Regions from separate parts of the Phytobacter palmae genome, predicted to be linked through region 1. Evidence: predicted binding sites of a transcription regulator. Region 1 holds the regulator's gene; each other region holds the start of a gene.
The links. The regulator Fur, encoded in region 1, represses iron uptake genes when iron is present. The targets are predictions, from matches to a motif close to ATAATAATGAGAACNACTATCAA.

Region 1 (2,276 bases):
TCATTAAGTTTCAAGAGGTTATTTTACTCATGGCAATCACAGGCATTTTTTTCGGCAGCGATACCGGTAATACCGAAAACATCGCAAAGATGATCCAGGCTCAACTTGGTAAAGATGTTGCCGATGTGCATGACATTGCTAAAAGCAGCAAAGAGGATCTGGAAGGTTACGACATCCTGCTGCTTGGCATCCCGACCTGGTATTATGGTGAAGCACAGTGTGACTGGGATGACTTTTTCCCGACGCTGGAAGATATCGATTTTAACGGCAAACTGGTTGCCCTTTTTGGTTGTGGCGATCAGGAAGACTATGCAGAGTATTTCTGTGATGCATTGGGCACTATCCGTGACATCATTGAACCGCGCGGCGCAACTATCGTAGGCCACTGGCCTACCGAGGGTTACCATTTTGAAGCGTCCAAAGGTCTGGCAGACGATGACCACTTCGTTGGCCTTGCCATTGACGAAGACCGTCAGCCTGAACTGACCGCTGGCCGTGTTGATAAATGGGTGAAACAGATTTCCGAAGAACTTCATCTGAATGACATCATCAATGCCTGATGATGTTTGGCGCAACCTGCTGGTTGCGCCTGATTAATAGATAAAAGCGATGGAAATAATTGCTACAATTTTTTAACTTTTTTCTCCAGCGCTGTACAATGGCCCCTGATTAAAACGGGTATCACAAAGGACTTTGTAGACGCTACCACGTTTTATAAGCTTACTTTACTTGAGGACTTGCAGTTTTCATTCAGGCATGGCAGTTCTATAATGAGACGCATTATCCCAGGTGCATTCCTTGTAGCTTCCCAACGGGAAGTGAATCGTTTAGCAACAGGACAGATTCCGCATGACTGACAACAATACCGCATTAAAGAAGGCCGGCCTGAAAGTCACGCTTCCTCGGTTAAAAATCCTGGAAGTGCTTCAGGAGCCGGAGAACCATCATGTCAGTGCGGAAGATTTATATAAGCGCCTGATCGACATGGGCGAAGAGATTGGACTGGCGACGGTGTACCGTGTACTTAACCAGTTCGACGATGCCGGGATCGTGACCCGCCATAATTTTGAAGGCGGTAAGTCCGTCTTTGAACTGACCCAGCAGCATCACCACGACCACCTGATTTGCCTGGATTGCGGCAAAGTGATCGAGTTTAGTGATGACTCTATCGAAGCGCGTCAGCGTGAGATTGCGTCAAGGCATGGTATTCGTCTGACTAACCACAGTCTGTATCTGTATGGCCACTGCGCCGAAGGCGACTGCCGTACTGACGAAAACGCGCACGAAGCGGTTGAGAAATAATAATCGACTTCGTTATATAGCCAACCTTCGGGTTGGCTTTTTTATTTCTGCGTTCATAACATCAAAAGGCCCGCCGAAGCGGGCTTTTTCACACGGTTAATTCATCGTGTTATGGCTATGAATCTCCTGCCAGATCTGGTCACAGCGAGTCTTCACCGCCTGCCCGTTTCCGGTATGCGTCGCTTCAAGGCACCGCTGATAATCCAGCGTGCGCACACTCTCTTCCTCCGCAAATTGCTGGTGCGCTTTCTCTTTGCGCAGAACATCCAGTACGCTTCTGCACGCCGCGGTTTTCTCCGGTGATCCTTCCGCCGTATTAATACAGGCGCTGTAAGCCTCTTTTAATCGTACATCTTCCCTCGGCGCCTGAGGCTGTTGCACACAGGCGGCAAGCCCCAGCGTCAGCAGGGCAAGTAATATTGGTTTCATCATCATGGCACTCCCTGTCATTAGAAAATATTCAGCGGCGCAATGACGATAAACTTCACGTCACGTTCGTCCTGGAAGATGTTGTTATACCCGCCACCCCAGCTCGGGATACTGGAATGGTTATCATATTGGGTGAAGTGCAGCTTGAACAACGTGCCTTTTGCCATCCCTTCCTGCACGGTGTAAAGCAGGTCGAGACTGTACGCTGACTCTTTAATGGTGTTGCCCGCATCGTAGTATTTATCGCCAGAGGAGACATTGGACGGTTTGGCATCCCAGCCATACACATACGATGCACCAACCGCCCAACCAGGCATATTCCAGCCTTTCAGGTCATACATGGCACCGACAAAGACGGATTTCTCGTTATGGGCGTTGAAGTCAGAACGGTTGTCCCACCAGATATCCAGACGACCATTAGAAGAGCCATACAGTGGCGTCATACGTGAATTGAAATAGCCCTGGCGACCATCAGCCCTGACCCAGGTACCCTCAAGGCGTAAATCCACCGGACCGACCGTATAACCAAAGGTGAGCGCCTGTAG
Region 2 (2,276 bases), on a different contig from region 1:
ACTGCAAAAATAAAAGTCAGAGAATTCCTGATGCCTATGACATGATCAAAACGGTTAACATGCATCGATAACTGTTTGCAGAGTTTAATTCAAAGAAGCTGAAACAGTTTCAGTTGTGGTTGAACCACAGCTACATTCCGCGCATAAAACTGAACGGGTTATAGCAAGAGCAAAGCCCTATTACTTACGCGATGAGGGATTATGTATGACGTGGGTGTATGAGCAGAGTACAGGAAACTTAAGCCACAATGGCAGCTATGTAGCAAAAGGATACGCAGGAAAAGGGGCTGGGAAAAATAATGCCCAGATGGAAGGAACGCCTGACACAGGTCCTCTTCCGCGGGGAAAATATTCAATAACAGGCCACCCGTTTCACCATCCACATACCGGAGCATATTCACTCCGACTGCACCCCAGCCCGGAAAATACCATGTATGGACGTTCAGGATTCCTGATCCACGGGGATAGTGTAAAGCACCCTGGCACAGCGTCTAATGGCTGTATCATCTTACCGCTGTTTATTCGCCAGAAAATATGGAGTAGCGGAGATAAGTCACTTGAGGTTATAAAATGAAAAAATACATCATCGGGCTGCTGGCTATTATGCCGCTCTCAGTACTGGCATCATCTCCGGACTGCCATTCATGGCCAATGAACATGGCGGAAGCATGGATGAAGAATGCTGGCATAGTTGACCTCGCTAACCTGGACGAATCAAAAACAGAAATAAAACAGTTGGCATCAGAGAAGAAGGGTAAGGATCTTTACACCCAAATTTATCACTTTGTCTTTCATGATAAATCAGGCGGTCAGTACGAAGTTATTACTCAAAGCGATGCTTCCAGTACTGAATGTTCAATCAGTGAAGTAAACAGTTTTTTGGTTACCAAAAAGGATTTAACTCACTAGCCTCAATAGAACCAGCAACATTTTCCATTACCGCTCCTTTCACCAGAGAGGAACGCAGGTGATTGGCTCCTTATCCCCCTCTCCCCCGGCCGGAAAATCGGTATGAGGGGGAGCATTCAGCCCCGCTTTCCCGGATGCGGCTACGTCTAATCCGGGCTACTGCTCCCCTATTTTAACTCTATAGACTCACCAAACATCCCATTCCCTCATCAATAAACCATATAAAAATCATGCCATTGTGGAAATATTTTTTAACATAAACTGTTTACATGGTAACGATAATTCATATCATCTTGATAATCACTATCACCGCTAAGGTGATGCGTTTGCGGCACAGGAGAATCAATGCCGCCGTACCTTTGATTAATCAGGATTATCACAATAATGAAACCTCGTAATTTTTGGACATTAAGTTCTTGTTTACTGATGATATTAAACGCTCATGCCGCAGCTGAAGGTCAAAAAGAAGAGACACTGGTGGTGGCCGCCAGCCGTGCGAATCACAGCATTACTGACATGGCGCAGACCACCTGGGTCATTGAACAAGCTGAAATTGAACAGCAGGTTCAGGGCGGGAGAGAGTTCAAAGAGGTACTGGCGCAATTGATTCCCGGTATGGATGTCAGCAGCCAGGGGCGCACCAATTACGGCATGAACATGCGTGGCCGTTCAATGATGGTCATGGTCGATGGCGTACGTTTAAACTCCTCACGCAGCGACAGCCGCCAGCTTGATTCGATCGATCCATTTAATATCGCCCGCATTGAAGTTATCTCCGGCGCCACCTCTCTCTATGGTGGCGGCAGTACCGGTGGTTTGATCAATATCGTGACCAAAAAAGGCCAGCCGGAAACAGAAGTCGAATTTCAGACTGGCATGAAGACGGGCTTTAACAGCCATAACGATAATGACGAGAATATCGCGGCGGCGGTCAGCGGCGGCAACGACAATGCCTCCGGTCGCCTTTCGGTGGCGTATCAGCGATTTGGCGGCTGGTATGACGGCAAAGGCAACGAGGTCAATATCGATAACACCCAGACCGGTCTGCAGTACTCAGACCGTCTGGATGTCATGGGCACCGGCACGCTGAATATCGACGATCATCAGCAGTTGCAGCTCACCACCCAGTATTACAAGAGCCAGTCCGACGGCAAGCACGGTCTGTTCCTGGGCGAGAATTTCTCGGCAGTGACCGGTTCCGGCAATGCCTACAACAAAAATAATCTCGACTCCGACCGCATTCCGGGCACCGAGCGCCACCTGATCAATCTGCAATATTCCAACACTGATTTCTGGGGGCAGGACCTGCTCGCTCAGATTTACTACCGCGATGAAAGCCTGACGTTCTACCCCTTCCCCACCCTCTC
Region 3 (2,276 bases), on a different contig from region 1:
AGCGGAATACCGACCAGCCACGCAAGCGGGTAGAATACATAGCCAAGAATTTGCTGGAAACTAATTCCAAACAGGGCAGAGAACAGAGCATTGACCGCGCTAATCAGGGCAATAAAACCAATCAGCATCGCCAGAATAATCATCGCAACTTTGAAACCGGCCAGAATATACTCTCCGAGCATCTCAAAGAAACTTTGTGACTCGTGAAGTTTTTCCAGTTTAATTTCCGGTTCGGCTTCCGGTCGCGTCGGGTTGATGACCGACAGAATAATAAAGGTGCTGAACATATTAAGGATTAACGCCGCCACCACATATTTGGCATCCAGCATCGTCATATAGGCGCCGACGATCGACAGTGATACCGTCGACATAGCTGTTGCAGCCATGGTGAACAGGCGACGTGAGGAGAGGTCGGCCAGAATCCCTTTATACGCAATGAAGTTTTCCGACTGACCAAGGATCAGCGAGCTGACCGCGTTAAATGACTCCAGCTTGCCCATACCGTTGAGTTTTGACAGCAGCGTACCGATAAGGCGAATAAAAACCGGCAGAATACGCCAGTGCTGCAAAATACCGATCAGTGCGGAAATAAAGATGATAGGGCACAGGACGCCGAGGAAAATAAACGCCAGCCCTTTTTCACTCATTCCGCCAAAGACAAATCCGGAACCTTCACCCGCGAATTTAAGCAGTGTTTCGAAAAAGCCTGAGACATATTTAATGAGCGTCAGTCCGCTTTGTGCATGCAAAAAGAACCATGCCAGCGCCAGTTCAATAATCACCAGTTGTAGAATAAAACGCACGCGAACTTTGCGGCGGTCAAAGCTGGTGAGCCATGCCAGTGCCAGAATAACGGCCAGCGCCAGCAGAAAATGTAGGAAGTTGATCATGTCGGAAATTGTGCAGGTAAATGGGGCGCTCATTTAGCCACAGCCCGTATACTCAGTAAACAAAAAGTTAATGATTTGTAAGCTATCTTTTTGCCATATACCTTCGGATTCTGCATAACTACCGTTTCAGGCATCCTTCGCCGCCCCGCCAGTTACATCCTTTCATTATTCATATCATTTTTCGCTTGAGTTTCCTTTTGCCGTAATGATAATCACTATCAAAGAAATTTACTTTTCTTTTCAGCAATTGACCATTGATGACAGCAGAGGCGTCCGCATGTTTGTTCCATTTCTCATTATGTTACGTGAAGGTCTCGAAGCGGCACTGATCGTAAGTTTGATTGCCAGTTATCTCAAGCGCACCCAGCGCGGACGCTGGATTGGCGTAATGTGGATAGGCGTATTCCTTGCCGCGGCGCTATGTCTGGCGCTTGGCATCATCATTAACGAAACCACCGGTGAGTTCCCCCAGAAAGAGCAGGAACTGTTTGAAGGTATTGTCGCGGTGATTGCCGTGGTGATCCTGACGTGGATGGTCTTCTGGATGCGCAAAGTCTCCCGCAACGTCAAAGTGCAACTGGAGCAGGCGGTGGATAATGCTCTCGCAAGCCGTAATAACCATGGCTGGGCGCTGATTATGATGGTCTTCTTCGCTGTGGCGCGCGAAGGGCTGGAATCGGTCTTCTTTCTGCTGGCGGCATTTCAGCAAGATGTGGGGATCTGGCCGCCGGTGGGCGCAATTCTCGGGCTGGTAACGGCAGTGGTGCTGGGCTTTCTGCTCTACTGGGGCGGCATTCGTCTGAATCTTGGCGCGTTCTTCAAATGGACCAGCCTGTTTATTTTGCTGGTTGCTGCGGGTCTGGCGGCAGGGGCCATTCGCGCCTTTCACGAGGCCGGACTGTGGAACCACTTCCAGGATGTGGCGTTCGATCTGAGTAACGTGCTGACCACGCACTCCCTGACGGGCACGCTGCTCGAAGGTATTTTTGGATATCAGGAAACACCGAGCGTTAGCGAAGTTGGCGTCTGGATCCTCTACTTAATTCCTGCGCTGGTGCTGTACGTGATGCCAACGCGTTCAGGTTCGCAGCCTTCCAGAGCTGCACAGTGATAGCGGTATCGGGTGAGTTTTAGTTACAACATACTTTAAGAAGGGAAGGGGTCATGGCAATTCATTTTCGTCGTAGTGCGTTACAGGCAGGGATCGCAACGCTGCTTTCTTGCGCGTTTGCTGCCCATGCAGCGGATGTTCCTCAGGTAAAGGTGACCGTCACGGATAAGCAGTGTGAGCCGATGAATCTGACGGTAAATGCGGGGAAAACGCAGTTTCTCATCGTCAACCAGAGTCAGAAGGCGCTGGAGTGGGAAATCCTTAAAGGAGTGTTG

Region 2: a site for Fur is predicted at 1,179-1,201, ahead of AAIG39_RS18945 (TonB-dependent siderophore receptor). Genes of this name have one in related genera too.
Region 3: a site for Fur is predicted at 1,090-1,112, ahead of efeU (iron uptake transporter permease EfeU). Genes of this name have one in related genera too.

Annotation. Positions count from the first base shown of each region.
Region 1 is NZ_JBCIVJ010000001.1:54,613-56,888, forward strand. It holds gene fldA (flavodoxin FldA) at 30-560, shown strand; gene fur (ferric iron uptake transcriptional regulator) at 850-1,302, shown strand; gene chiQ (ChiQ/YbfN family lipoprotein) at 1,399-1,734, opposite strand; gene chiP (chitoporin ChiP) at 1,752-2,276, opposite strand, start outside.
Region 2 is NZ_JBCIVJ010000017.1:125-2,400, forward strand. It holds gene AAIG39_RS18935 (tlde1 domain-containing protein) at 206-574, shown strand; gene AAIG39_RS18940 (hypothetical protein) at 571-909, shown strand; gene AAIG39_RS18945 (TonB-dependent siderophore receptor) at 1,294-2,276, shown strand, end outside.
Region 3 is NZ_JBCIVJ010000006.1:171,418-173,693, reverse strand. It holds gene AAIG39_RS09985 (NupC/NupG family nucleoside CNT transporter) at 1-890, opposite strand, end outside; gene efeU (iron uptake transporter permease EfeU) at 1,168-2,001, shown strand; gene efeO (iron uptake system protein EfeO) at 2,055-2,276, shown strand, end outside.